2 regions of the Mycetohabitans endofungorum genome follow, and region 2 is predicted to be linked to the other one. Evidence: predicted binding sites of a transcription regulator. Region 2 holds the regulator's gene; the other holds the start of a gene.
The links. The regulator NrdR, encoded in region 2, represses ribonucleotide reductase genes. The targets are predictions, from matches to a motif close to CACNANATNTNGTG.
Positions count from the first base shown of each region.

Region 1: RA167_RS10405 (ribonucleoside-diphosphate reductase subunit alpha) is a predicted target of NrdR. The motif match lies at 4,171-4,184, and genes of this name have one in related genera.

Region 1 is NZ_CP132744.1:2,369,477-2,384,742, reverse strand. It holds gene RA167_RS10430 (hypoxanthine-guanine phosphoribosyltransferase) at 1-309, opposite strand, end outside; gene ffh (signal recognition particle protein) at 424-1,791, opposite strand; gene RA167_RS10420 (cytochrome C assembly family protein) at 1,920-2,849, shown strand; gene RA167_RS10415 (PP0621 family protein) at 2,909-3,247, shown strand; gene ampD (1,6-anhydro-N-acetylmuramyl-L-alanine amidase AmpD) at 3,372-3,995, shown strand; gene RA167_RS10405 (ribonucleoside-diphosphate reductase subunit alpha) at 4,343-7,321, shown strand; gene RA167_RS10400 (ribonucleotide-diphosphate reductase subunit beta) at 7,702-8,949, shown strand; gene RA167_RS10395 (histone H1-like DNA-binding protein) at 9,390-9,989, shown strand; gene RA167_RS10390 (glycine zipper 2TM domain-containing protein) at 10,096-10,572, opposite strand; gene RA167_RS10385 (carbohydrate kinase family protein) at 10,590-11,528, opposite strand; gene tpx (thiol peroxidase) at 11,691-12,191, opposite strand; gene RA167_RS10375 (zinc-ribbon and DUF3426 domain-containing protein) at 12,277-13,074, opposite strand; gene prmA (50S ribosomal protein L11 methyltransferase) at 13,141-14,040, opposite strand; gene accC (acetyl-CoA carboxylase biotin carboxylase subunit) at 14,046-15,266, opposite strand, start outside.
Region 2 is NZ_CP132744.1:919,648-934,913, reverse strand. It holds gene RA167_RS04225 (hypothetical protein) at 47-370, opposite strand; one part of gene RA167_RS04220 (IS5 family transposase) at 766-1,241, opposite strand; one part of gene RA167_RS04220 (IS5 family transposase) at 1,241-1,571, opposite strand; gene RA167_RS04215 (IS701 family transposase) at 2,016-3,149, shown strand; gene RA167_RS04210 (hypothetical protein) at 3,590-4,747, shown strand; gene RA167_RS04205 (type IV pilin protein) at 4,858-5,451, opposite strand; gene RA167_RS04200 (hypothetical protein) at 5,367-5,894, opposite strand; gene RA167_RS04195 (PilW family protein) at 5,891-6,664, opposite strand; gene RA167_RS04190 (hypothetical protein) at 6,736-7,233, opposite strand; gene RA167_RS04185 (GspH/FimT family pseudopilin) at 7,230-7,775, opposite strand; gene nrdR (transcriptional regulator NrdR) at 8,013-8,507, opposite strand; gene glyA (serine hydroxymethyltransferase) at 8,526-9,773, opposite strand; ZMP/ZTP riboswitch at 9,926-10,024, opposite strand; gene ybgC (tol-pal system-associated acyl-CoA thioesterase) at 10,177-10,650, shown strand; gene tolQ (protein TolQ) at 10,706-11,383, shown strand; gene tolR (protein TolR) at 11,395-11,847, shown strand; gene tolA (cell envelope integrity protein TolA) at 11,844-12,869, shown strand; gene tolB (Tol-Pal system beta propeller repeat protein TolB) at 13,013-14,305, shown strand; gene pal (peptidoglycan-associated lipoprotein Pal) at 14,324-14,833, shown strand; gene ybgF (tol-pal system protein YbgF) at 14,851-15,266, shown strand, end outside.

The sequences.
Region 1 (15,266 bases), 1.3 Mb from region 2:
GAGCACCAGCACGACTCGGTCCTTGACTGATTCGGCCGGTGCCACGCGCCACTGCATGTCATGGCTGCGTGTCGTATTGCGATAGCGGGTCAAATGGATATAGTCGAACTCGAGCGGGAAGTCCAGATGCGGCAGCAGCATGCCGGTGAACACCGCGGCACCGCCCATCACGGACAGCACAAGCGGGAACTCGTCACTCATCGCGTCGCGGATTGCAACGGCCATCCGCTGGATTGACGCCGCCACGTCGGCGGACGATACGATCTCCTCGGAGTGGCGGAAAATATCCAGGGCTTCTTCGCGGTTCATCGGGATCTCGGCGAGGGGCCTAATAGAGAGTGTGAATCAAAAAGAGTGTGAATCAAAAAACGGCGCGGGCTCCACAGAGAAAACCCGCGATGGCAGCTGCCGTGGTAGCTCGGCTCAGCGCAGCCCGGGCAGCATGCCTTTCATGCCGCGCATCATCTTCTGCAGGTTGCCGCCCTTGAGCTTCTTCATCATGCCGCGCATCTGTTCAAACTGGTTTAGCATCCGATTCACCTCCTGTACCTGCACGCCGGCGCCGGTCGCGATGCGTCGCTTGCGGCTTGCTTTGATCAGCTCTGGCTTGGCACGCTCGGCCGGCGTCATCGAATTGATGATGCCTTCCATGCGGCGCATCTGTTTTTCGGCCTGAGACATGTCGGCGTTGCCAGCGGCCTGCTGGAATTGCGCCGGCAGCTTGTCCATCAGCGTCGATAAGCCACCCATTTTCTTCATTTGTGACAGTTGGGCACGGAAGTCATTCAGGTCGAAAGCGCCGCCTTTCTTCACCTTTTCGGCGAGCTGCTGCGCGGCCTGCACGTCCACGCCGCGCTGCGCCTCCTCGACCAGCGCCAGGATATCCCCCATGCCCAGGATCCGGTTGGCCATCCGTTCTGGGTAGAACGTCTCTAGACCGTCGAGCTTCTCACCGACGCCGACGAACTTGATCGGCCGGCCGGTCACGTGGCGTACCGACAACGCCGCGCCGCCGCGCGAGTCGCCATCGAGTTTGGTCAGCACGACGCCGGTGAGCGGCAGCGCGTCGTTGAAAGCCTTCGCGGTATTGACCGCGTCCTGGCCAAGCATCGCATCGACGACGAATAGCGTCTCGGCCGGCTTGAGCTGCGCGTGCAACGCGGCGATTTCCTGCATCATCGCATCATCGATGCCGAGCCGGCCCGCCGTGTCCACGATTAATACGTCATGATAGTGCCGCTTGGCCCAGTCCAATGCGTCCCGTGCAATATCCAGCGGCTTTTGATCTGGTTGGGACGGGAAGAAATCCGCGCCGACCTGCTCGGTGACGGTTTTCAGCTGCGCGATCGCCGCGGGCCGGTATACGTCGCACGATACGGTGAGGACTTTCTTCTTCTGCTTCTCGTGCAGCAGCTTGGCCAGCTTGCCGACCGTAGTGGTCTTGCCGGCACCCTGTAGGCCCGCCATCAAGATCACCGCTGGCGGCGTGACTGCCAAGTTCAACTCGGCCGCCTTGCCCTCGTAGTCGCCACCGATCACCGCGGTCAGTTCGCGTTGTACGACACCGACCAGCGCCTGGCCGGGGGTCAAGCTGCTAATCACTTCCTCACCAAGCGCTTTTTCCCGAACCTTCGCGATAAACTCGCGCACCACCGGCAGCGCGACGTCTGCCTCGAGCAGTGCCAGGCGTACCTCGCGCAGCATCTCTTGCGTGTTGGCCTCGGTGAGCCGGGCTTCGCCGCGTAGCGTCTTCACGACGCGCGCCATACGTTGTGTGAGATTGTCGAGCATGGGAGTTACGTGCGGTTTGCCGCGCATCGACGCGAGCCCGGGCGGGTGGCGCGGTCCGGGTGCATCAAGACACACGGGGGCAGCGAGATCCGGGCCGGCGGCGGGGCGCTAGTGTAAACTGAATGACTATGCACATTGTACTGTATGCCTTCACCGCGCTTTTGTATGGCAGCCTTGGCATCGCCGCCTGGCGGTCGCATCGGCACGTGCGCGATCCGCACGGCACGCTGCTGGCCGCGGCGCCGGTAGCCGCGTTGCCGGCGGCGTCCGGCCGCGGCGCCGGCAACGGCACGTCACCGGTGGCACGCGCGGTGCTGTTCGCCGCGCTGGTGCTGCATGGGGTGCTGCTGCATATGACGATCTTCCCGGCCGATGCGATGGTATTCGGCTTTGCCTTCGCGCTGTCGGCAATGCTATGGCTCGGCGCGGGCATTTACTGGATCGAGAGTTTCTTTTTCCGGCTCGACGGGCTGCGACTGCTGCTGATGCCCATTGCCTGTGTGGCTACGCTGCTGCCGCTGCTGTTCGGCGGCATACACGTGCTGGCCTATGCGGCGGATCCGCTGTTCAAGGTCCACTTCGTGTTGGCTAATGTCGCGTATGGGTTGCTGGCGATCGCCGCGTTGCATGCGATCCTCATGTTGCTGGTCGAGCGCCGGCTGCACGCGCTGCGCGGCGTGGCCGGGCGGCGCACGCCGGGGCCACCCGCGCGTGACTGGTTATCGAGTTGGTTCGATACGCTGCCACCGTTGTTGACGTTGGAAAAGTTGCTGTTTCGCCTGATCACCGCTGGCTTCGTGCTGCTGACACTGGCGCTGATCAGCGGCGTGTGGTTCAGCGAGCAACTGATTGCCCAGGCCGTCAAGCTGGATCATAAGACCGTGTTCGCGTTCGTGTCATGGATCATGTTCGGCGCGTTGCTAGTGGGCCGTCATCGGCGCGGCTGGCGCGGTCGCACCGCGTTGCGTTGGGTGTTGGCGTCGTTCGCGGCGCTGCTGTTCGCGTATGTCGGCAGCCGCTTCGTGCTGGAAGTGCTGTTGCATCGCGCGGTGGTCTGATTGACACAGTCGGCTCGCGGTGGCATCCGAATCGTTTCCTGTGTGCTTATTCGTTCGTCATGGCCCGCATTCTCTTTTGGCTTTTTGTAATTCTCGCCATCCAGTGGCTGTGGCGTCAGGGCGCGCGTCGTGATCGGCATGCCAGCCGCGAATCCAAGGCGGAACAGGAATCCATGCGCCCGCAGGCCGAACAGGGTCGCGCTGATGGCGCGGCTGGCACGCGGCGCACCGGTGCCGCCGGTGACGGCGCACTGCCGGAGGCCATAGTGCGTTGCGCACAGTGCGGCGTACACGTACCCGTGAGCGAGACGGTGTCGGTAGAAGGCCAGCCCTTTTGTTCCAACGAGCATGCTGTCCGCTACGCGGTCCGGCCGGCCAGGCGCGATAATGCGCGGTGAGCGGGCGATGTGCGCAGCGCAGAAATCCGTGAACGACGACGCAGCGGCAACGAGTCGCGCGGCGTGCCTGATGACCGACCCGACGATTGGCCTGACAACGACAACGGGTCCGATGACCGGCCCGATGACTGATCCAGCGGCGGGCGCGCCGCGCGGCGAGGGCGCTGCCGCGCCGGCGCGCCTCGTGGTCGATGTGCTAGGGTGGGCCCGGCCCGCCCGGCACACGCCGTGCGCGAATTTCGATGCGCGTCCCGCAGGAGTCGAGCCGACGCTGGTGGTGGTGCACAGCATCAGTCTGCCGCCGGGACAGTTTGGCGGTGATGCGGTGGCGGCGCTGTTCCTCAATCAACTCGATTGCGACGCGCACCCGTACTATGCGCGACTGCGCGGGCTGCGCGTATCGGCGCACTTTTTTGTGCGGCGGGACGGCAAATTGCTGCAATTCGTCTCGTGCAATGAGCGCGCGTGGCATGCTGGCGCGTCGAGTTTCGTCGGTCGCGAACGCTGCAACGATTTTTCGATCGGCATCGAACTGGAGGGCTCGGACGAGCACGTGTTCGAGGCGCCCCAGTATGACACGCTGACGCGATTGTGTGCCGCACTGTGTGAGCGTTATCCCATCACCGCGCTGGTCGGCCATGCGGACATCGCGCCGGGTCGCAAGACCGATCCGGGGCCGCATTTCGACTGGCATCGGTTGCGTGCGCAGCTTGCGCTGCCGGCGACGTTTTTCCCCTATTTGCGCTGAACGGGTGTCGCGCGGGTGCACGCCGCGACGCCAGGGCGTGCGGCGTCTCTGCGCTTGCGTGGTGGCGAGCCCACAACCGGTGGCGCATGCCAAAAAGTCAAGTCTCCGAACGCAAATTTATTCGTGGAATCTGGGGTAAATTTCCACTATAGTTGGTGTGTGGCGGCAGCGCCGCTACTAGATATTGTGGTTTTTATGCGGCGCCTCGTTGACATCGACGGCGCCGCATTGCCTTCTCAGACATCGTTTTTTGGGGCGCCGCGGTACCGCGCCAATACGCTGTGCCACGCCCCGCTCGTTCCAAGAACGCGGATTCACCGCACGACACAAGATCAGGAGTTTTGCCCATGCAAACCACCGAGAACGTCACGTCCCAACAGCCCAATGCCGCAGCTGGCTTGCCGCATGGTGGTGGCGCTGCGCATGGCGCGCGCGCATTGGCGCCGCAGGCGACGCTTGCCGACTACAAGGTCATTCGCCGCAACGGGAGTGTGGTGTCGTTCGAGCCGTCCAAGATCGCGATCGCGGTGACCAAAGCCTTCCTTGCCGTCAATGGCGGCCAGGGCGCCGCGTCGGCACGCGTGCGCGAATTAGTTGAGACGCTGACGCAGGCGGTCGTGCGCGCGCTTGTGCGCAGCCGGCCGAACGGCGGCACGTTCCATATCGAAGACATTCAAGACCAGGTCGAACTCGCGCTGATGCGGGCCGGCGAGCACAATGTCGCTCGCGCCTACGTGCTGTATCGCGAGAAACGCGCTGCAGAGCGCACGCACGAAGTGGCGCAACAGCCGGCGCAAGGCGGATTGAACGTTAACGACAATGGCATTGTGCGCCCGCTGGACCTTGCCGCGTTGCGCAATGTGATCACGGCCGCCTGCGACGGGCTCGGCGAGGCGGTCAGCGCGGAGCCGATCGTCGCCGAAACGGTGAAGAATCTTTACGACGGCGTGCCGTTGTCGCAGGTCTACGACTCGGCGATCCTTGCCGCGCGCACAATGATCGAGAAGGAGCCGGCCTACAGCCAGGTCACCGCGCGGCTGCTGCTGCATACGATCCGCCGCGAGATCCTTGGCGAAGAGGTGTTGCAGTCCGAGATGGGCGAGCGCTATGCGGAGTACTTCTCGCAGTTCTTGAAGCGAGGCGTCGAGGCTGAGTTGCTCGACGAGAAGCTGCTGCAATTCGACTTGAAGAAGCTGGGTGACGCGCTGGATGCGTCGCGCGATCTGAAATTCGGCTACCTCGGGCTGCAGACGTTGTACGACCGTTACTTCCTGCACGTGGACGGGCAGCGTATTGAAATGCCGCAGGCCTTCTTTATGCGGGTGGCGATGGGGCTCGCGCTGAACGAAATCGATCGCGAGGCGCGGGCGATCGAGTTCTACAATGTGCTGTCGACGTTCGATTTCATGAGCTCAACGCCGACGCTGTTCAATTCCGGCACGCGCCGCTCGCAACTGTCGTCGTGCTACCTGACGACCGTCGCGGACGACCTGGACGGCATCTACGAGGCACTGAAGGAAAACGCGCTATTGTCCAAGTTCGCCGGCGGGCTCGGCAACGACTGGACCCGCGTGCGTGCGCTCGGCTCGCATATCAAGGGCACCAACGGCAAGTCGCAGGGCGTAGTACCGTTCTTGAAGGTCGTCAACGACACGGCGGTCGCGGTTAACCAGGGCGGCAAGCGCAAGGGCGCGGTGTGTGCGTATCTCGAAACTTGGCATCTAGACATCGAGGAGTTTCTCGAACTGCGCAAGAACACCGGCGACGATCGCCGCCGCACGCACGATATGAACACTGCGAACTGGATCCCGGATCTGTTTATGAAGCGGGTGATCGAGGGGGGCGATTGGACACTGTTCTCGCCGTCGACCTGCCCGGACCTGCATGAAAAGTTCGGTACTGAGTTTGAACAGGCGTATGTCGCTTACGAGGAAAAGGCTGCGCGCGGCGAATTGAAGCTGTTCAAGAAGATTCCGGCCGCGCAACTGTGGCGCAAGATGCTCGGGATGCTGTTCGAGACCGGCCACCCATGGATTACATTCAAGGATCCGTGCAACGTGCGCTCGCCGCAGCAGCACGTGGGCGTCGTGCATTCGTCGAACCTGTGCACTGAAATCACGTTGAACACGAGCGACAACGAGATCGCGGTCTGCAACCTGGGCTCGGTCAACCTGGTCGCGCATATGAAGCAAGGCGCGGACGGCGGCTATGTGCTGGACCACGATAAGCTCAAGCGCACGATCAGCGTGGCGATGCGCATGCTCGACAATGTGATTGATATCAATTACTACGCGGTTGCCAAGGCGCGCAACTCGAATCTGAAGCACCGGCCGGTCGGCATGGGCATCATGGGGTTCCAGGACTGCCTGCACCTGCTGCGCACGCCGTATGCGTCGCAGCAGGCGGTGGAGTTCGCGGACCGCTCGATGGAAGCCGTCTGTTACTACGCGTACTGGGCGTCCACCGAACTGGCGAGCGAGCGCGGCCGATACTCGTCGTACCGCGGCTCGCTGTGGGACCGCGGAATCCTGCCGCAGGACACGCTGAAGCTGCTCGCCGACTCGCGCGGCGGGTATGTCGAGGTCGACTCGTCCGAGACGATGGACTGGGCCGCGCTGCGCGAGCGCGTCGCTACGCACGGCATGCGCAACTCGAATTGCGTCGCGATCGCGCCGACCGCAACGATCTCGAACATCATTGGCGTGTCCGCGTGCATTGAGCCGACGTTCCAGAACCTGTATGTGAAATCGAACCTGTCGGGCGAATTCACGGTCGTCAACGAATATCTGGTGCGTGACCTGAAGGCGCGCGGGCTCTGGGACGAGGTGATGGTGGCCGATCTGAAGTACTTCGATGGATCGCTGGCGCGCATTGATCGTATTCCTGCCGATCTGCGCGAGACGTATGCAACCGCGTTCGAAGTGGATCCGAAATGGCTCGTGGAAGCGGCGGCGCGCCGGCAGAAGTGGATCGATCAGGCGCAGTCGTTGAACATCTACATGGCCGGTGCGTCGGGCAAGAAGCTGGACGAAATTTACAAGCTCGCCTGGCTGCGTGGCTTGAAGACGACGTATTACCTGCGCACAATCGCCGCGACGCACGTTGAGAAGTCGACGGTTGCGCACGGCGCGCTCAATGCGGTGCCATCCAGCGACGGTGGGGCGGGCGCGATGCATGGCGCGGGTGGCGTGTCGGGCAGCGCGACGGCGCACAACGCCGGTGTGCACGCCGCTGCCGATGCGGGATCACAAGATGAGATCGCGGGACCGGTTTGCATGCTGCGTCCTGGCGATGCAGGCTTCGACGAGTGTGAAGCGTGCCAGTGATGCGTTGGCGTGTGAGCGTGCTCGACCGTGTTGTCTGAGTTCGCTCGCGGTTATACTGCATGCGGTACACGATAGGGCACGTGACGAGTGCTGCTTTGCACGCATCGCACGTATATCGGGTGTCACGCGATACGCGCGATGCGTGGGGGCCACGTGTATGGCAGGCGCGGCGAGTGTGATGAAACGGATGGCACACTTACTGCGCCGATCGATATGAAGCGATGCGTCGATCCGGGTTGTGATGCAACCGATGCGAAGACATCGACGATCACATCGATCAAAGTGTTGTATGAAGGTCTCAATGCGAGATCAAAAGAGCGTTTTTCATCAGTGGACTCTTTTATCGCTGGTGAAAAGATGGTACAAACCGATCTAAATTGATGGTGACATTTATGCTCAATTGGGATGACGAGATTACTGCCGTAACTCCCCCGAGCGTTGCGCAACCAACGGTGCGAGAAACGACGGCGACTGGAGCCGCGGCATCGTCCGCCGGGTACGCAGCGCAAGCTGCGGGTACGTCCGCTCCGTTGGCACAGGATATCTTCACGCGTGATGTTGCTGTCGCGCCGGGCCAGCAACCGAACGCGTCGCCCGCACCTGCACCCGAGGCCCGCGTGAACGTGGCCGACAAGCGGATCATCAACGGCAAGACCGACGTCAATCAGCTCGTGCCGTTCAAGTACAAGTGGGCGTGGGAGAAGTACCTCGCCGGCTGTGCGAACCACTGGATGCCGCAGGAAATCAACATGTCCCGCGACATCGCGCTCTGGAAGGATCCAAACGGGCTGACTGACGACGAGCGCCGCATCGTCAAGCGCAACCTGGGTTTCTTCGTCACGGCCGATTCGTTGGCGGCGAACAATATCGTGCTTGGCACGTATCGCCACATCACCGCGCCCGAATGCCGTCAGTTCCTGCTGCGCCAAGCATTCGAGGAAGCGATTCATACGCACGCGTACCAGTACATCGTCGAGTCGCTCGGCCTGGACGAGGGTGAGATCTTCAATGCGTACCATGAGGTGTCATCGATCCGTGCGAAGGACGAATTTCTGATCCCGTTCATTCATACGTTGACCGATCCATCGTTCAAGACCGGCACGCTCGAGGCGGACCAGAAGTTGCTGAAGTCGTTAATCGTCTTCGCGTGCGTGATGGAGGGGCTGTTCTTCTACGTCGGGTTCACGCAAATACTGGCGTTGGGTCGGCAGAACAAGATGACCGGTGCCGCCGAGCAATACCAGTACATCCTGCGCGACGAGTCGATGCACTGCAACTTCGGCATCGACCTGATCAACCAGATCAAGCTTGAGAATCCGCATTTGTGGACGCCGGCATTTCGTGAAGAGATTCGCGGTTTATTCAAGCATGCGGTCGAACTCGAGTACCGGTATGCAGAGGACACGATGCCGCGCGGCGTGCTGGGCTTAAATGCCGGCATGTTCAAAAGTTATCTGCGTTTCATCTGCAATCGGCGCTGCCAGCAGATCGGCCTGGAGCCGTTGTTCCCGAATGAGGAAAATCCGTTTCCGTGGATGAGCGAGATGATCGACTTGAAGAAGGAGCGCAACTTCTTCGAGACGCGAGTGATTGAATATCAAACCGGTGGTGCGCTGAGTTGGGAATAACGCGTACCAGTGAATAGGCAGGGGTGTGCAGCACGCGATGGCGGCGATGACGCCGCCGCGTGTGTCGCACGGGTTTAGGAGAAGCGCCGCCTGATGCAATGTGTGCCTGACCGCCTGGATAGCCGACTGACGACGAACGGCACTGTGCGAACCCTTCAGTGGGATGGGCAAACTACCCCCGGAAAAGCCTCCGGCCGCGGTGTCGCGTGTCGGACTGCTTCAAATCATTCACCGGCAGCGATGCCGGTCGTGTTTTGGCGCACGCAGCCGCTAGGTCGGTCTCGTGCGCCTTGCCGCATTCATTAGCGTAAGCAGGATGTAGGTGCGTACGCCGATGAATAATCCGCTTCGCAGCCGCCGCGTTGAAAAAACGCGTTGGCGGGAAGCGGGTTTTGACGAAGGGTGTTTGTAACTCTCATCTAAACCTGAAGGAGAAAAAGATGGTTACTGCGAAGAAAAAACCGGCTGCAAAGAAAGCAGCAGCAAAACCCGCTGCGAAGAAGGTCGCGGCGAAGAAGGCAGCATCGGCCAAGAAAGCGGCCCCGGCGAAGAAGGCGGCGCCGGCCAAGAAAGTTGCCGCCAAGAAGGTTGCTGTGAAGAAGGTCGCCGCGAAGAAGGCCGCACCAGCGAAGAAGGCCGCACCGGCGAAGAAAGCGGCGGTAGCGAAGAAAGCGGCACCGGCCAAGAAGGTCGCCGCGAAGAAAGTCGCCGTGAAGAAGGTCGCCGTGAAGAAGGTCGCCGTGAAGAAGGTCGCGGCGAAGAAGGTCGCCACGAAGAAGGCGGCGCCGGCGAAGAAAGTTGCGGTGAGAAAGGTCGCTGCGAAGAAGGCGGCCCCGGCGAAGAAGGCGACGGCTGCCAAGAAGACGCCGGCGAAGAAGGCTGCGGCCAAGAAGCCGGCGGCGAAGAAGGCGGCGGCGAAGAAGGCTGCCGCTGCCCCTGCCGCCCCTGCGACGCCGACGCCGGCTGTGCAGGCGAACGCGGTAAAGACCGCATTGAACCCGGCTGCGGCATGGCCATTCCCGACTGGCGGCCGTCCGTAATCGACACATCGACTAGGGCCGGTGCGTTGCGACACGCCGGCGCCCCACGAGTCGTCGAGCGACATGACATCCCGCACCGGGCGTGCGCCCAGTGCGGGATGTTTTTTCAATGCGTCACGCGCGTGATGCCGCCCGCAGACAGCAACCGGACGCGATCGCCGGCACGGAATAGCTCGCCGGTGGCTGCCTGCGTGATCGAGCGCAGGTCGCCGTTATCGAGCCGCACCGTGATCTCCAGGCCGTTGGAGGTGCCGGCCCGTTGAGCAACGGTATTGCCTGCCACTGCGCCCGCAATGCCGCCGACGATGCCGGTCAGGAGCGAGCCGCGGCCGCCCCCGATCGAACTGCCTGCCACCGCGCCAAGCGCCCCCCCGCCGAGCGTCCCAAGTGCGGCGCTACCTTCGTTATCCGAAGCGATGTGGACTGCCCGCACACTTTCCACGGTTCCCATGCGCACTGTCTGTTCGCGTTGCGCTTGCGATACGGTGTAGACATCGGCCGAGCCAGCGGGCGTAAAGCACGCTGCCAGCGAGAGGCTGGCAGACAGCATCACGACGAGCGTAATGTGTCTGTTGATCATCATCGTTATTCTCCCATAGCTCAAAACAAGCGATAGCCAAATGCGGCTTCAAAACGGGCGCCGATTTCGATTCGATTCAATGCGTAGGTCTGTGGTCCTTGATGCTCGATCTTGATCGAGCCCATCAGGCTCGCGAGGCGTCCGGTGGTGGCCCAGTCCAGGCCCTTTTCGATGCCGTAGAGCAGGCCACTGCGGAACGCGTCGCCACAACCGGTAGGCTCGACGACCCGCTCTGCCGGCACGACCGGAATGGCTTCGACGCCGTTGCGGTGATGAATCGTCGCACCCTGCGCACCGAGCGTGATGATCAGCGCGTCGACGCGACTCGTGATGTCCGATACGGACCACCCGGTCTTGTCGCTCAAGAGTTTCGCTTCGTAGTCATTGACTGCCACGTAGGTCGCAAGTTCAATCATCCGGCGCAGCTGGGCGCCATCGAGGATCGGCAGCCCTTGGCCCGGATCAAACATGAACGGGATGTTCGCTTGCGCGAATTGCTCCGCATGCTCGCACATGCCTTGTGCACCGTCCGGCGCGACGATGCCGAGCGTGACATCCTGCGCGTCGCTGATGCGGTTCAGGTGACTCATTAGCATGGCGCCGGGATGAAACGCGGTGATCTGGTTGTTTTCCTGATCGGTCGTGATCATGGCCTGTGCCGTGTGCGTATCCGGCAGCACGCGCACGCAATCACGGCGTATGCCCAGCGAGTCGAGTCGCTCCAGATAGCGCTGAGCGTCGATTTCGCCGAGCGTCGCCATGATCAGTGGCTCGCCACCCAGTAACTTCAGGCCGTATGCGATATTCCCCGCGCAGCCGCCAAATTCACGGCGCATGGACGGGACGAGGAAGCTGACGTTCAGGATATGGACTTGGTCGGGCAGGATGTGCTCGCGAAAGTACCCTTCGAACGTCATGATGTTGTCGTACGCGAGCGAGCCGCAGATCAGTGTGGCCACAGTGGTGATTCCTTATGATAGGTTAAGTGCCGGATCGCCCTCCGCGCGTATCGCCGACAGGCAGGTGCGTGCTTGCACCAGCCGCCGGGCACAATACACTCGTGGCCGCACGGCCGGTATCGAGCCGGTCACCTGCGCCGGGTGGCGGCAGGCAGGGAGAGTTTATTTCAATGCAGCAAGGGCCGCGTCGTAATTCGGTTCGTTTTTAATTTCCGACACCCGTTCCACGTGCAGCACGTTGTCGTTCCCATCAAGCACGACAACGGCGCGCGCGGTCAAGCCGGCCAGTGGGCCGGTCTTGATGTCCACCCCGTATTGGCTGGCGAACGCTCGGTTACGGAACGTGGACGCCGTGATCACGTTCTCGATGCCTTCGGTCGTGCAGAACCGCGTCGCTGCAAACGGTAAGTCAGCCGAAATCACGATTACGACGGTGTTCTCCAGCTTGCTTGCCGCTTCGTTGAACTTGCGCGTCGATGTTGCGCAGGTGGGCGTATCCAGGCTCGGCACAATGTTCAGGACCTTGCGCTTGCCAGCGAAGTCATGGAGTTTCACCTCCGCGAGGCCTTTGCCGACCAGTGAAAATGGCGCCGCCTTCTGGCCGACGGCCGGCAGCGTACCGGCGACTTCGATCGGGTTACCCCCGAGAGTGACTTGGCTCATGGTTTGCTCCTGCGATGGTGGCGGTGGGCGCTCGAGCCGAGTGCTTACCGCCGGGTCAACGATAGGGTGGCGCGCATGCCGCGCGTCACGGGTAGAAAATCTGCGCTCGGTAGTCTGCCGTATCGACGCTGCCGACATCGAGCCGCACGGCGATGGGCTGCACGGTGCGTGCGGGCACGCCGCGGTGTTCGGACGCGACCGACGGCAGGTACTCGCTGGGCCGTAGCACGCGCCTCACGACGATATCACTGTTGCTGCTCAACAACGTCACTTCCAGGTCGGGATAGGCGAGCGCGACCGCGTCGCGGTTGTGCAAGCTGAAGTGCAACTCGAGTTGGTGTGCGGTGCCAGTTTGCCGCAGCGAGGTTTGTTCGATCGCCAGTCCATCAATGTCGCGCGGCGGTGGCACGATACAGCCCAACTGTGCACACGCGAGCGTGTAGACTGCTTCGGTGCGCGGCCACGCGGTTACGATTTTTTCCCGTTGCCACCAAGCAATCTGCACGATGAGCAACACAGTCAGCGTGAGCGAGACGAGCCAGCCCACCCGACGCAGCGTACCGCGATGGCTCGGCACGGGTATTTCCCGCGTCACGGAGAACGGCGCACTGACGCCGTGCGGGTGGAAAGCGGGCTCCAAGGGGCCGTTATCGATCAGCTTGCATGCGGCCCGGTCGGGTGATGGCCCGGTGTCCCGCGCGTCGGACCCGTCGTCGGGTTGCACGGCGACGTTGGTCAGCAACAAGGGTTCGACTTGCCGGGCCGCACCGTCGAAGATCTCCTGACAATGACCACAGCGCACCAAGCCGTGGTGCAGTTTCAATTGATCGGCGACGAGCTGGTAGACGGTACCGCAGCGGGGACAGCGGGTGGTGAGCGTCATGTTAACGGGTTACCCTGAACCGGCGCACCGCGCGCCGGTCAATCGGTTGAGGTACCGGTGTTCTGATTAATTATCTCGTCGCTGCCCGGCCAGGCATACCCATCCGTCCTGTTCACGCCAAACGGCAAGCTCGATATGGCGCGCATAGGCCGCCGCGACTTCGTCTGCTTGGCGCGCCAGCACCCCGGATAGCGCAAGTCTTCCGCCCGGCTTTACCCTGGAGGCCAGCATCGAAGCCATGAGCTTCAGCGGATTGGACAGGATGTTGGCGACGACCACATCGAACTCGTTTGCGGGGCACTCGTGGGGCAGCCCATACGTGACGTCGACGTGATTGCGCTCGCTGTTGTGCTGGGCCGAGTCGATCGCCTGCGGGTCGATGTCGATGCCGACGACCGGCGTGGCACCGCACTTGCGCGCGAGTATCGCCAGGATGCCAGAGCCACATCCATAGTCGAGCAGCGAATCGCCGGCACGCACGTGCTGCTCGATCCATTCCATGCACAGGCGTGTGGTCGGATGGCTGCCGGTGCCAAAGGCGAGCCCCGGGTCGAGTTCCAGTACCACGGCGTCGTGCTGCGGTGCCTCATGCCATGATGGCACGACCCAGATCCGCTGGCCGATATGGATTGGCTCGAATTGGGATTGCGTAAGTCGCACCCAGTCCTGCTCCTGGACGTCGCGCGCAGTGAAGGCCAGCGGTGTGGATAGGCCGACCTCATTCGCGGCGGCCGCCAGCAACACGGTGGGGTCCTGTTCCGCGGCAAGCATGGCAATCACCCGCGAGTGCGTCCACGCGGCGCGCTCCGGCACGAGGCCGGGTTCACCGAACAGCGCTTGTTCGTGCGGCGTGTCTGCGTCGGCGTCCTCGACGCAGACCGACAACGCGCCAAGCTCGAGCAACGCGTCTGATAACGGCTCGGCGCGCTCGCGATCAACTTCGACGACGACTTCGCGATAGCTCATGCCCGTTACGCTTCCTTAGGGGCGGCCTGCTGCTTGGCAGCCAACTTATCTTCGAGGTAATGGATGCTGGTGCCGCCCTCGACGAACTTGGCGTCCAGCATCAATTCCCGGTGCAACGGGATATTCGTCTGGATACCCTCGACCACCATCTCGGACAACGCAATACGCATCCGGTTGATCGCCTGTTCGCGGGTCGCACCGTATGCGATCAGCTTGCCGATCATCGAATCGTAGTTGGGCGGCACGAAGTAGCCATTGTACGCGTGTGAGTCGACGCGGATGCCCGGGCCGCCAGGCGCATGCCATGATGTGATCCGCCCCGGCGATGGCGTGAACTTGAATGGATCTTCCGCGTTGATCCGGCATTCGATTGCGTGACCGCGAAATGCGATGTCGCGTTGCCGCACCGACAGTTTCTCGCCTGCTGCGATGCGGATCTGCTCCTGGACGATATCCACGCCCGTGATCAGCTCGGTCACCGGGTGCTCAACTTGGACCCGGGTGTTCATTTCGATGAAGTAGAATTCGCCGTTCTCGTACAGGAACTCGAACGTGCCGGCACCCAGGTAGCCCATTTTCTTGCACGCTTCGGCGCAGCGGTCGCCGATCCGGTCGAGCAACCGGCGCGCGATGTGAGGCGCCGGCGCCTCTTCGATCACTTTTTGGTGGCGCCGCTGCATCGAGCAGTCGCGCTCGCCGAGCCAGACCGCGCTCTTGAACGAGTCCGCCAGCACCTGGATCTCGATGTGTCGCGGATTCTCCAGGAACTTTTCCATGTAGACCTGCGGGTTGCCGAACGCGCGACCGGCTTCTTCGCGTGTCATGTTGACCGCGTTGACGAGTGCCGCTTCCGTATGCACGACCCGCATACCGCGCCCGCCGCCGCCGCCGGCCGCCTTGATGATCACCGGATAGCCGATCGAGCGCGCGATCTTGACGATCTCCTTCGGATCGTCCGGCAACGCGCCGTCCGAGCCCGGCACGCACGGCACGCCTGTCTTGATCATCGTCTGCTTGGCGCTAACCTTGTCGCCCATCAGCCGGATGGTCTCCGGGCGCGGGCCGATGAACGTGAAGCCGGACTGCTCGACCCGCTCCGCAAAGTCGGCGTTCTCGGACAGGAAGCCGTAGCCCGGATGGATCGCTTCGGCGTCGGTGACTTCCGCCGCGCTGATGAGCGCCGGCATGTTCAGGTAGCTCAGGTTCGATGGCGCCGGTCCGATGCA
Region 2 (15,266 bases):
GCACTGGAACGTGGTAGCGACACCTTGCGCCGGCGCAGTATGCACCTCATCGGGTCCAGCAACGCGCATGCTCGTACCACTGCGGGAGAATACGTGCTGGGTCCAGCGGACTGGCGGGTCTACCCGCGGCCCCGACTACGCCGGAATTGCTCCGCTCTTCCGTGGCGTCGAGCCTGAATGTAGCGTACAGGTGATCGTCGGCCATCAGGCCGTCGTGCAGCAGCTCGGCCACCACGGAGTAACCGCCATTGACCCGCGTCGCGCGGGTGATGTCGCTTAGGCGTTGCGTGCGTGTCCAGCGCACCAGCGCATGCTTTTGCGCCACCGTCATCTCAAGCACATCCCGTTGCTTAATCGCGTCGGCCGACATGCCAGTATAGGTGTGCTTCCATCAATACAGCGTCACGCGGCTGATGCCGTACGCCTCGCCCCCTCCAAAAGGGGCGCCCTACACGCCACGCGCTAAGCACGGCTACGCGCTGGCGTGCAGACTATTTGTGTCGTCTCACTCGACCATCCTGATTCAGTCTGGCTGCGCGCTTAGCGAAACAAATGGCGGCACAGCCTGGTTATTATTTACTACGTTATGCCATGCTATTTAATTCAATTCGTACTTGACAGTGCGCAAAAAAACGCAATGGAAACCGCTCTAACAATTCAACCTTTGAGCTACGACTGCCACAAAAATCGTCGTCTAAGAGCGCATTGAACCACTCTACGTAATAATGGCTTTATCGGAGCAAGGCTTTGTATAACTTAGAGTCGCTAACACAAGTCGTCCACGAAGCGCGAACAGATAATGGCGGCGGCCAAGCGGAGCAAGGCGATATGAATGTCCAGACGCCGCTCGAAGCGGATGCGCAGCTTACCAAAACCGGCAAACCAGGCGTGCGTGCGCTCGACTACCCAGCGATGCCGTCCAAGCCGCTCGTGCTTTTCTACGCCGCGCCGGGCGATACGTGCAGTGATTGCGCGTTGTTTCAAATAGCGTCGGCAGCGGACAAAGTCGTAGCCCTTGTCCGCATGCAGTTTGCCCGGGCGTTTGCGCGGCGAACCGCTCAAGCCCGGCACGGCTGGGAGGGTATCGAGGGTGCGCTCGAAGGCCATCGAATCATGCCGGTTGGCACCCGTGACTGTGATCGCCAAGGGAACGCCCCGGGCATCTACGACCAGATGCCTTTTGCTCCCGAGTTTGCCCCGGTCCGTCGGGTTGGGGCCGGTTTCCTGGCCCCCCGGGGGCTGGCAACGCTGGTCGCATCCAGGCTCGCTCGCTCCCAATCAATCTGGTCATGTTCACGCAACCGGCAAAGCATCGCCAGATGCAGCCTGCTCCACACGCCTGCGGCCTGCCAGTCGCGCAATCGGCGCCAGCATGTCATGCCGCTGCCAAAGCCGAGCTCCTGCGGCAAGTCTTCCCATGGAACGCCTGTATGCAGGACATACAGGATACCGTTCAATGCCGCCCGGTCGTCAACAGTGCGCCGACGCCCGCCTTTAGGTGAGGGCGTGAACGCTGGAATCAACGGCTCCAGCACCGCCCATAATTCATTGCTGATTTTGCGTCTTGCCATGACTCCAGGATACGAGCCTTACAGCCTGACGTCCAGGTTGCGTTAGCGACTCTTAACTAAAATTGATCCGAAGAATTAACTTCTCATGCGGCCTGCGCCGGTACGGGGGAGGTCAATCCAAACGCCCCGAATCTTGACAACTTCAGGTTTTTTACTTCATCGTGCCTTGATCACCTATTGTAGCGCACGCTCGCAAACGTGGTGGAGCACAACCTTTGCCTGTGCTGCTTCCATGTTGGCGCCTGAAGCGACCAATAAAACCTTGGGTGAACGCCGCTCCCTGTTCTATAGTAATGTGACGCTTGTATAGAAACTTGCCAGCGTAACAATTGCATCACATGATGCGATGCTAGCCGAAGATTGGCGGCCAGACGCCAGCTTAGTACTACAGCCGTAACTATAATGGATTAAAATTACGAAGGGATTGTATGTGGCGCACGATTGATGAAGACACTGGTGCAAGGATGGGAGCGTGAGCTAGTGGCGTTGCACGAAAGGATTGCATGCCAGTTCAGTCGTTCGGAATCGCGCCAGCGCTCACTGGCCTATTTGAAGGCTCTGTTGGGTGGGGTGGAGCGCAAGAATGGCTGGCAGCTAGCAGAATGGATGGGTGAATCGACACCAGACAGCGTACAGTATCTGCTTGATCGGGCCAGGTGGGATGTCCACGCCGTGCGTGACGTGCTGCGCCAGTATGTGGTCGAACAGCTGGGAGCCACGGATGCCGTGCTGATTGTGGATGAAACAGGATTCGTCAAGAAAGGCGAGCACTCGGTCGGCGTGCAACGTCAGTATAGTGGCACCGCGGGGCGCATCGAGAACAGCCAGATTGGGGTGTTTCTCTGTTATGCCGGCAAGAAGGGCAGTGCCTTCATTGATCGGGAGCTTTATCTGCCCAAAGCCTGGACAGATGAGCCGTCGCGTTGCGCGGCGGCGGGCGTTCCTGAGACGGTCAAGTTTGCCACCAAGCCTCAATTGGCTCGACAGATGCTTGAGCGCGCCCTGGAGGCGGGCGTGCCCTGCGGGTGGGTGACGGGCGATGAGGTGTACGGGGGCGATCGCAGGTTGAGGCTATGGTTGGAATCGCGCCAGCAGCCGTTTGTGATGGCGGTGGCAAAGAATGAACCGCTATGGTGGCAGGGGCCGACGTATGTTCGTGCGCAGCGCATTGCACAGAGCGTGCCTGCCCGGGCATGGCAACGTTTGTCGGCAGGCGCTGGAGCGAAAGGCGAGCGCCTCTACGACTGGGCACTCATTGAGCTGTGGCGCTTGCAAACTAGCGCTGAGGAGCGCCGCTTCGGACACTATTTGCTGGTACGGCGCAGCCTCGATGAGAAACGGGAGCATGCCTATTACCTCGTCTATGCGCCACGCAGCAAGGCCTCGAAGCAGGCACTGGTTAAGGTGGCGGGGCGCAGATGGCAAATTGAGACCAGCTTTGAGGCAGCCAAGGGCGAATGCGGTTTGGATCAGTACGAGGTGCGCCGATGGCAGGGCTGGTATCGCCATATCACCCTCACGCTGCTAGCCCATGCTGTTCTGGTTACGCTGAGCGCGCGCAGTAAAAAAAACGCCTGAAGGCAGGGTGCCGCTGAGCGTGCAGGAGATTCGCCGATTACTATGCCGTCTTTTATGGAGGGGATTGAGCTCGATTAACACTGTTCTGCGATGGTCAATCTGGCGTCGCACCCATCAATGGCGAGCGCAGCAGGCTCATTATCGCGCTCGTGGTTGCGCGCCACCGTGAATAGTTACGGCTGTAGTATTAGGGCCGGCGTTATGGGGCTGGTCGATGAGCGACGATAGGCCACGGTGCCACGGCGCGCTGTTAATGCTGCAAACGAGTTGCGTAGCGATCTAGATGGAGATTTGCCGCAATGGCGCACCACGCGGTTAAAGCGGTATCAGTTGGCGATGGCCATGAATTACCCAGGCCGCGCAACAGAATTGGCAATTTATTTGGGCGGGCTTTAGGCCGGCATGCTTAACCTATATGCAGCTTTTAAATAGGAGGTAGAATGCTGAGGACAATAGCAACTCAAGCAGCTAAATATGGCGGCGGTTTCGTGGGAGGCGTGCTCATCGACCGTCTATCCAAAAGGGACAACAATGCTAACGAAACAGAGACAGTTCAAACGACAAATTCACCGAAAGTCCCTAATTCTATCTTGCAAACCGGTAACCAACGCCTTGGTGATATAAGCCGACGCATCGCGCCAGCAGAAGGAGCAAATCCTATCGTCGAAGGTATTACTCATCAATATGATAAGCGTGTGGGTTTGGTGGACAAATGTCGGACTTTGATCACGCAACCCTCTCAGTCAGTGCAGAATGCGCAAACAGCATTCCAGGATCTAGCCGATGATGCTAGGACGGTGCAAGGCGCCGTCAATATTACGCGCGGAAATGCCTCGATTACACCGCAAGAGGCGACTCAAATTACTGGCGCTGTGATAGCAGATACGGCTCAAGGCGCGTACAAGACAGCGCGGGGCGCCGCCAGTGCGGCACTCGCAAGCGTCACCACAACACCAGAAGGTATCCAGCAAGTCGCAGAAGCGATTAAAGGTCGTGCTACGCATGATGCGGCTGCAGCCGCAGCCGGTTTAACGGCGACAACCGCTGTGGCAACGGCCCTCGGCATGGTTCCCCATCCCGCCGCCAAAGCTGCCTCTATTGTTCTTAAAGTAGGTGGACCGGCCGCAGCGGGTGCGGATCTTTCCGAAAAGGCGCGCAAAGCATCGGGTAAGACAAGTGGCAGCGCGGCAAAAAAGGTGATTGGGGAAGTGCTGCGCGAGAAGGCGACCAATAAGGCGCCCAATGATACGGCACCAGCACCCTCTACTTCGTTGACTGCAGCGGCTAAATCTACCCCAATTAATCCTTTTCATGCGATGCAATTAGCGTCAAAGGGGCGCCAGAATCCACAGATGAACCTGACGCAGTGTGTGGAAAAATGGATGGATAAAAATTGGGCACCAACGGCCAAAGAAAGCTCTAGCAAAGATCTGTTTTTACGGCAAGACTCTGCCTCGATGGAAAAAGGCGTGGCACTTGATGAGGAAGAAGTTGAGACAGAAAATGACGAGAATACAGCGGAACCGTCCCCAGCAGCGAGCGCGCAAGACATTGAATCTGTCGCGCTGCGCGCTCCGCTAGCAATCGATCGCACGTGATTTAAATGCAATTATGGTGCGCATTAAGAAAGGATGCGAACACGCGTGCACTACGGCTGCCGCCGGGTGCACGTGATGGTTCGACGGCACGCGCCGGCGCGGCGCGCGCATCATCGAGTCCAGCAATACGTCTGCTCGTGCCATCGCGGGAGGATACGCGCCGGGTCCGACGGACTAGCGGATCCGCCCGCAGCCCCAGCTGCGCCGGAATTGCTTCGCTGTCCCGTGGCGTCGAGCTTGAACGCACCGCACAGGTGATCGTCGGCCATCGGGCCGTCGTGCAGCGGCTCGGCCACCACGGAGTACCCGCCATTGACCCGCGTCGCACCGGTAACCCGTAGTGCATAGGCGGCGCGCGCACCCGGCGGTACGCGCCCGAACTCTGCCGGAAGTACAATGGGATCCGTGACGATGCCAGTTCCACCGAGCGCCTGCGTACGCTGTACGAGTTGGATCTCGACATAGTGAGCAGCGCGATAAACGGCGCTGACGGCGGCTACTCGCATACTGCGGCGCATTTGCTCACGATACGTTGGCAACGCATAGGTTGCGAGGATAGCAACGAGCGCCAATGCCATCGCCAGTTCGACCAGCGTCATGCCCCGGCACCGTACCGCGCTCAAAACGGCCTGCGGGCCACGAACCGCCATCCGGTACGCACCGTCCGCTGCGTGTCGCCAACCCACATGATCGCCTGCAACCATATTTCTCTCTCCTCCTCGACCGCGAAGCCGCGCGCGGTCAGCAGATAAGCGGTCGCGCCAGCCTCTGAGACATTCACCCCCTCGATCAGGCACTGCGGCGCCCGCCCGCCGGCACGCCAGCGACGCACCGGCTGTATCGCGCTACCGGCTTCCCCATTGAATAACGCACGCTGATGCCATGCGGGCATGGCCTGTGGGCTCGGTGTGACACCATGAACCGGTGCACCGATGTCGAACGCATGCGTCACGTAACGTTCGCACCATCGCAGCGCCGAATCCGCCGCATGAAATGCTTCGATATGCGCAATGAGTCCACGCTCCATGCGCGCCGTTGAGCGCACCGCGTCCAATGATGATTCGAGCAGCGCGGTCAACGCGACAGCGAATATCAACACGAACGGCAGCGCGCTGCCACGCTGCCTGAGCAACGCGCGCATCATCACGCGCCGCCCGCAACGGTGTTGCGAATCGCCACGCGGCGCATCCAGGCGGTACGGATCCGTCGATCGGCCGGCATCACCCGTTTGCCGTCGCAATCAAGGTAGGTCGTCGGACGCGTCGCCACCGGTCCGCGCGACACGACGCAGACATCGATGGCTACGATACGACGCCAGTCCGGCTCGGATAACGACGACGCGCGAACCGCGGCGTGGGCGCCGGCGAGCCAATAGGACAAACGCAGCTGCTCGATGCCATCGACCAACGGCTGTGCCGTCATGTCGTGGCCATTGCCCCGGCAATAAAGCTCCGGTTGGTCGGGTGTACGCTCCTGAACGTAGAAACGCACCGCAATCGTGTCGCCTGTCACGTTCTGGCCCAGGCAATCGGTGGGCCAGTTGTCTTTCGATGGCCAGGTCGCCACCGGGTCGGCCGCATACCGAAAAACCACGCCATCCGAGTCGTGCATGACCGCGCGGCATCGCCCAGCTTGCTCGCGTTCGGGTATGCCGCGCTCACAACCGAAGATCGGCGGGTCTCGCGTCGTCTCATCCGCAGCGAGCGAATCGGGGGCTTCAGCCGCCCGCGTCGACGTTGGGGCCGTTGAGGCGCGCGATGTCTGTGGGAAAGCCTGCGGCATTCCGGCAAGTCTTGCATGCGCCGCAATGATCTCCAGCGCCTGTTGAGCGGCGGCTACGGCCCGGCGGGTTTCGTCAACCCGACCGGCCGTCCCGCTAAGCGTGCCATACGACCCGGCCAGCAAGAGCGTGAGCATCAAACCAATGGTCGATGAAAGGAGCCATTCCACCAGCGTATGCCCCCCAGCACGCCTGCGTGGCACGCTGATCATGCGAGGAAGCCCAGCGATAGGCAGCGGCGCACATATCCGTCGGGCGGCACGATCGTCCCGCGGCACGCCGCTGCCCGCTGCGACGCGCCGGCGGCCGGTTCCGACCATTCGAGTATCAGCAGGTCGGCCCCGTCCGGATCGCGTTCCACCGTCACGGTACCGTCGAGCAGTTGGCGTGACGCATCCCGACTCGCGTGCGCGAGCGCCACGGATTGCGGGTGTCCGGCGCGCATCAACTCGAGCGCGGCGTCCGCGATTAACGCCGCTCGCATACGATTCGACAAAGCTTGATCCGAACGCACCATCGCCTGCCACGCCGCGCCCGCGCCAACGATGGCCACCGCGGCCAATGCAGTGGCTATCGCGGCTTCGATCATCGTGGCCCCCGCTACGCCCGGCCGCGACACACGTAACGCGCGCCATGGCGCCCGGACCGTGGGCGGGACCACACCGATCGTGCGCAGCCGGCTCGACAAGCCACGCGCGAAACTCATCTGCGATACGCATCAGCATGGATCAACGCACGGCCACCGGCCGCAAGACGAACATGCAACGCCGCAATACGCGGTGACGCGCGCGCTGCGCGCACCGCAAAGCCGCGAAAGCTGCCAGCGGATAAGCCGGCGGGCGGCAAAAATCTCATTTCCGTCGTACTGCCGGTGATCGTCACATCGCTCACAGCCGGTTGTGTGTGTAGCAGGATCGGCCACGCGCCGACGCCAGGCTGCCGGGTCTGCATCAGCCAGCCGCAGGACCAGTCCAGCGCGCCCGTGGCGCACGGTCGGCCAGGTAAGATGCACTGACCCGCACCATCCGAGCGGCAGACCGTCACCGGTGCCTGACGCGCCACGGCCTCGCTACGGGCCAACGACAACGTGCGCGCCAGTGCACGCGCCGCCGCCCGAATCTGCTCTCGCGAATGCCATTCGTGGAGCGACGGAATCACCCATGCTGCCAACGCCAATGAAATTGCCATGACTGTACAGATCTCGGCCAGCATGAATCCGCGCCGCCGCGCGGCTCGATATCGTTCCACCGTCACGCCTCCTGGATGCCCGTGACACACAACGCTCGATGCGTTGCCATTGACGAACACTGTAGGACGGCGCGCGGCGCGCAACAATTGACCGAATGGCCAGCGGCGCCGGGCCAGGCGCTTGCGCCCGCTTCGCGTCGCGGATCTTTAGCCGCAGCACGTCGAACTACACGCCATGCGGCTTAATGGTGGAACAGCGATATAGGATGGGAAACGCGATGACGCCGTCAGAGGCGCCTATGACTGCCGCTTGCGCGACGCGGAGCCGGACGTGCCGGCTGCGGATCGACCGAACTCATCGATCAGATTCTTGAACTCGGACACGTCCTCAAAACGCTTGTACACCGATGCGAAACGCACATAGGCGATCTTGTCGAGCTTGCGCAACTCGTCCATCACCAGTTCGCCGAGCCGTTCGCTGCGCACCTCGCGCTCGCCGGATGCCAGTAACTGGTACTCGACACGCGCCACCGCCTCGTCGATCGCCTCGGCGGCCACGGGCCGCTTGCGCAACGCAAGTTGCATGCTGGACAGAATCTTGCGGCGGTCGAATTCGACTCGCGTGCCATCCTTCTTGACGACCGTCGGCAGCGCGAGTTCGACCCGCTCATATGTCGTGAAGCGCTTGTCGCAAGCCGGGCAGCGGCGGCGGCGGCGGATCGCTGCGCCGTCCTCCGACACGCGCGAATCCACCACCTGGGTGTCGTCGTGCCGGCAAAACGGGCAGCGCATGGCGATTCGTCCCGCAGCTTACTTGTACACCGGGAACCGGCGCGTGAGTTCGGCGACTTGGCCACGCACCCGCTCAATGGTTGCCGCATCTTCTGGATTGTCCAGCACATCGGCAATCAGGTTGCCGACCTGCTCGGCCTGCTCGGGACCGAAACCACGCGTGGTCATCGCCGGCGAGCCGAGCCGGATGCCGCTAGTCACGAACGGCTTTTCCGGATCATTCGGGATCGCATTCTTGTTCACGGTGATGTGCGCGGCGCCCAACGCGGCCTCCGCAGCCTTGCCCGTGATCTGTTTCGCACGCAGATCGACCAACATCACATGGCTCTCGGTGCGGCCGGATACGATCCGCAAGCCGCGCCTGACCAGCGTTTCGGCGAGCGCGCGCGCGTTGTCCACGACCTGCTGCTGGTAGGACTTGAACTCCGGCGCCAGCGCTTCCTTGAACGCGACGGCCTTCGCCGCGATCACGTGCATCAACGGACCGCCCTGAATGCCCGGAAAAATCGCTGAATTGACCGCCTTTTCGTGCTCGGCCTTCATCAGAATCACGCCGCCACGCGGACCACGCAAGCTCTTGTGCGTGGTTGTCGTCACAAAATCAGCATGCGGCACAGGGTTCGGATAGACGCCGGCGGCAATCAACCCCGCATAGTGCGCCATGTCCACCATGAAATAGGCACCGACCGACTTCGCGATCCGTGCCAGGCGCTCGAAGTCGATGCGCAGCGAGAACGCCGACGCGCCCGCGACCAGCAGCTTCGGCTTGTGCTGCTGCGCGAGCTGCTCGGCTGCATCGTAGTCGATGTCCTCGTTCTCGTTCAGCCCGTAGCTGACGACATTGAACCACTTGCCGGACAGGTTGACCGGCGAGCCGTGCGTCAGGTGGCCGCCATGCGCGAGGCTCATGCCCATGATCGTATCGCCCGGCTTGAGGACCGCGAAGAACACCCCCTGATTGGCCTGCGAACCCGAATTGGGTTGTACATTCGCCGCCTCCGCGCCAAACAGCTGCTTGACCCGCTCGATCGCCAACTGCTCGACCACATCGACATATTCGCAGCCGCCGTAGTACCGCTTGCCGGGATACCCTTCGGCGTACTTGTTGGTCAGTTGGGAGCCTTGGGCCGCCATCACCGCCGGGCTCGTATAGTTTTCCGACGCGATCAACTCGATATGGTCTTCTTGCCGGCGGTTCTCGTTCTGAATCGCCTGCCAGACTTGCGGATCGACGTTCGCAATGGTTTGCTCGGCTTTGTCAAACATGCGTCAGTTCCCTTCAATGTTCAAACGGTTGACCGAATCGGTGCACTGTCGCGCCCACGGCAGGAATACGGTCCTGGAACGGCTTAGCGGAAGGAGACTTCCGATGACGCAAGGACAGGACAGCCCGGGTGACGCAACGACTGCGACCGGATCACGGCTGCCCAGGCGAACGGCAAGAATGCACCCCGCGCTTCACGGTGGTTGCTCCACCTCCGACTTAAAAGTCGCTATCGCCAGTTACGCAGGGTTAGGCGCGTTAGTGTATTGGAAGGGGGCTGAATAGGCAACTGAGCGTGGCATTAAAAACGCCCGTTCATTTTTTTCCGTCATTGCGACGTCGCGGCTGCTTATACGCAGCGCGACACCGTTCATCGTTCGGGACTGTCACACGCGTTCCGGTAGAATCCCGCGGATGAATAGGATCTCGCCTGAACCGGCAGCCCGGCCCGGCTTTATATGGCCGGTACGCGTATATTTTGAAGACACCGACGCCGGCGGCATTGTCTTCTACGCCAATTACCTCAAGTTCTTCGAACGGGCCCGCACCGAGTGGCTGCGTGCATGTGGCGTCGACCAGCGGCAGCTGGCCGACGCCCAGCAGGTCATGTTCGTCGTGCGCAGCACTGCCGTCGACTACCGGGCCCCGGCGCGCCTGGACGACGTGCTAATTATCGAGAGTCGTATCGAGCGGCTCGGCCCCGCCTCGGTTGATTTTTACCAACAGGCAAGTTGCGACGGCAAAGTGCTATCCACCGGCACGATCCGCGTGGCCTGCGTCCAACGCACGACAATCCGGCCCGTGCCATTGCCTGACACCGTACGCCAAGCGTTGCTGAGCGGCCCGCGCGATGCGCAGCTGTCAACGCTCGCACGCTGACATACGTTGACACTGCACAGAACGTGAGCCGATCCGCTCCACCCAGTGAATCACCATGAATAACGCACAAGACCTTTCGATCATTTCGCTCGTATTGAACGCAAGCCTGCTGGCGCAAGCCGTCATGGCACTGCTGCTGTTGCTGTCGCTGATGTCCTGGACTTTCATCTTCCGCAAATGGTTCTCGATCCGTCGCGCCCGCGCGCAGACTGAATGGTTCGAGCGCGATTTCTGGTCGGGTGGCGACCTACAGACGCTGTACCAGAGCGCGGCGACCAATCGTCATACGATTGGCGCCCTCGAGCGGATCTTCGAGTCAGGCATGCGTGAGTTCCTGAAAGCCAAGGAAAAACGCGTTGCCGAACCCGGTGCGATTCTGGATGGTGCGCGTCGCGCGATGCGCGCCGCGTTCCAGCGCGAAATGGACGCGCTCGAGGCCAACCTAGCGTTTCTTGCGTCGGTCGGCTCGGTGAGCCCGTACATCGGCCTGTTCGGCACTGTCTGGGGCATCATGAACGCGTTTCGCGGGCTTGCGAACGTGCAGCAGGCGACGCTGGCTAGCGTCGCGCCTGGCATCGCGGAGGCGTTGGTCGCCACCGCCATCGGCCTGTTTGCGGCCATCCCGGCGGTGGTCGCCTATAATCGCTACGCACACGACATCGACCGCCTGTCGATCCGCTTCGAGACCTTCATCGAAGAATTTTCGAACATCCTGCAACGGCAGGCTCACTGACGGGGAACCCGATGGCCGGCACTCCGATCCGCTCCAGTCTGCGCGGTGGCCGTTCGCGCCGCGCGATGTCCGACATCAACGTCGTTCCGTACATCGACGTGATGCTCGTGCTACTCGTCATTTTCATGGTGACCGCTCCGCTTGTCGCGCCGTCGATCATCAACTTGCCCACGGTCGGCAATGCTGCTCCGCAGGAACAGACGCCACCCGTTATCGTCAATATCAAGCCTGACGGCGCCATGAGTGTTAAATACAAGAACGACGCGTCGGGCACCACGCAGGAATTGCCGATGACGCTGGCAGACCTGGACCACTTTGTCGCCGACCGGGCGCAGGCCCACCCCGACCAGCCGGTCGTGATCGGCGCGGACAAAGCGGTCAAGTACGAGATCGTGATGAACGTCATGTCGCAGCTGAAAGCAAACGGCGTGAAACGCGTCGGGCTGCTCGTCAAGCCGAAATGAAGCCGAAAACAGGATATCCGTTTGACCCGCCGCGGGAACGTGGCACGCTGCGCGCACTCGCGCTCGCCGCGTTGATGCACGTGCTGCTCGCACTCTTTCTGTACCACGGGATGAAATGGCAAAACAGCCCCCCTGCCGGCGCTGAAGCAGAAATCTGGACGCAGGTGCCGAGCACGCCGGCCTCGCCCCCCCCTGCCCCTGCCCCTGCCCCTGCCCCTGCCCCTGCCCCTGCCCCTGCCCCTGCCCCTGCGCCGACGCCAGCGCAGCTCGCGCCACCGCCAGCACAGCGCGAGGAGGCGGACATCGCGTTGCAACAGGAGAAGCGGCGCAAGCAACAAGAGGCGGAGCGCCAGGCGCAAGTGGCCGAACAGGAGCGCGTGCACAGGCAAGCCGAGGCGCGCCGCCAGCAACTCGCCGCGCAAAAAGCAGCGGCCGAGAAACTGAAGCAGCAAGAAGCAGAAAAATTGCGCGAGCAGCAGCTCGCGGCGCAGCAACGGCAAGAGGCGCTGAAAAAGCAAGAAGCGTTGAAGGCGCAGCAGGAAAAGGAGCAGCAGGAAAAGCTTGCCCAGGCGAAAAAACAGCAGGAGCAACAAGCGGCCAAGGCCAAGCAGGCGGCCGAGCAGGTCGCGCGCCAGAAGCTCGACCAAGCGCGCCGGGCAAGGCTGGCGCAGTTGCAGGGCCTGGCCGGTGATGCGCCCGGGGGTAACGGACTGGCCAAGAGCGGCACAGGCACGGGAAGCGGCGGAACCGCAACGTCAGCTGGCTATGCGGACAAGGTGCAGCGCCGTGTGCGGCCCAATGTCATCTGGTCCGGGCCCACTGAAGGGCTAGACACGCTGATTGCCGTACGCTGCGCACCCGACGGTGCGCTGCTCGACGCGCGCATCGCACGCAGCAGTGGTAACGCGCAGTGGGACGACGCGGCGCTGCGTGCGGTCCAACGCTCCGATCCGATGCCGCTGGATACCCATGGCAAGGCACCGGCAAGCTTCAATATTCGGATGCGGCCTGCCGGCGGATGATTAGTCGTTGACCGAGGCACATCTCCATGCACGCTCGTAAAGCACCGCGGTGCGATTGCGCCAAGGGAACGATCGCCCCGTTTCACGGTCTGTTCTGGGTTGCAAAATCGCCAACAATGTAGTCAGGGAAAGTAGGAAAAGCCATGAGTTTGATTAAAAAACTGGGGCTGAAAACGCTAGTTGCGTCATTGCTCGTCACCGCCGGCACATCGGCGCGCGCCGACCTGACGGTGCTCGTCACAGGTGTCGGTTCGACCCAGTTCCCGATTGCGGTGGCAAATTTTGAAAACGGGGCCAATTCACCGCAGCAGGTCGCGGCGATCGTGCGGGCCGACCTGGCCCGCAGCGGCAAGTTCAGCAACATCGACGCGGGTAGCGCGCCGGTGTCCGAATCCGACTCAGTCGATCTCGGCGGTTGGAAGGCCAAGGGGGCAAACGCGTTCGTCGGCGGCAGCGTCACGCGGCTCGCGAACGGCCAGTACGAAGTACGATTCCGTCTGTACGACACGGTCAAGCAACAAAGCCTGGGCGGGCTCTCACTTGTAAGCCCGGAAAGCGGGCTGCGTATGAGCGCGCACAAGGCCGCCGACTACATCTATCAAAAGCTACTTGGCTCGCACGGGATGTTCGCCACGCGGCTGTCATATGTGACGCGTCACGGCGGACGTTATCAACTCAAGATCTCCGACTCGGACGGCCAGAACGAGCATATCGCGCTGACGAGTCCGGAGCCGATCATCTCTCCAACGTGGTCTCCGGACGGCACGAAGCTCGCCTACGTATCCTTCGAAAGAAAGAAACCGATCGTGTACATTCACGACTTGCCAACCGGCCGGCGCATGATGGTATCTGACCAAAAGGGCAACAACAGTGCACCGGCGTGGTCGCCGGACGGCACGAAGCTCGCGGTAGCGCTGTCGCTGACCGGCAATACGCAGATCTTTATTGTCAACGCCGATGGCTCCGGCTTGCGCCGCCTTACCCGCGGCAACTCGATCGATACCGAGCCGGCCTTCTCACCGGATGGGCAGTCAATCTACTTCACCAGCGACCGCAGCGGCCCGCCTCAAATCTACAAGATGCCCGTACAAGGCGAATCGGTGAGCGCCGCGCAGCGTGTGACGTTCAACGGCAGCTACAACACCAGTGCGCGCGTCTCGCCGAACGGCAAAGAACTTGCGTATATTTCGCGCGTTGGCGGTGCATTCAAGCTGTATCTGCAGGACCTGTCGACAGGATCCGCGACGGCGCTCACCGACACGACGCACGACGAATCACCGAGTTTCGCGGCGAACGGCCAATACCTGCTCTACGCGACGCATGTCAATGGCCGCCAAGTGCTGGCCGCGGTTTCGACCGACGGCAGCATACGGCAGGTGTTGTCGATCCCGGGCGGCGGCGTGCGTGAGCCGTCCTGGGGCCCTTTCATGCAATAACCATAAGGAGAGCTTCAAATGATGTCCAAATTGCGTATCGTTTTTGCAGCGCTGATGGTGGGCGCATTGGCGGCATGCCACTCCGGTGTCAAGCTTGATGAAGGCGCCAACGCCAAGGCAGGCGCCGTGGGCACGCAACCGCAGTCGACCGACGTGCAGCAAGTCAATGTTGACGAGCTTAACAACCCGAACAGCCCGCTTGCCAAACGCAGCATCTACTTCGATTTCGACAGCTACGCCGTCAACAATGAATATCAGCCACTGCTGCAAGCCCACGCGCAATACCTGAAGGGCCATCCGCAACGCCACGTGCTGATCCAAGGCAACACCGACGAGCGCGGTACCAGCGAATATAACCTGGCATTGGGCCAAAAGCGTGCCGAGTCGGTACGCCGCGCGCTGGCACTGCTCGGGGTAAACGACAGTCAGATGGAAGCAGTGAGCCTGGGTAAGGAAAAACCGGCTGCGACGGGCCACGACGAAGCCTCGTGGGCGCAGAATCGCCGCGCCGATCTCGTCTATCAATAACCAGTGGTGACTGACGCATGAAAGTCCGTTTCAGTAGGCTGCGCGTTGCTGCAGCTGTGGCTGCGACAGGCGCCGCGCTTGCCGCGCCGCCTGCGCACGCCGGTCTGTTCGACGATAACGAGGCACGGCAGGCGGTGCTGGACCTGCGCGCGAAAGCCGACTCGTTGGCAAACCAGATGAGCGCGGCGCAGCGCACGATACTCGATCAATCGAACCGCCTTGACCAGCTGAACCAGCAGGTAGCAACGTTGCGCGGACAGAACGAGGACTTGGCCAATCAAGTCGCCGCGCTGCAAAAGCAACAGCGTGACTACTACACCGACCTGGATGCCCGACTGAAGAAGTTCGAACCTCAGCAACAGACGATCGATGGCGTCCAGGGCGAGGTACAGCCAGGCGAAACGGACGCGTTCAATGCAGCGCTGCAACTGTT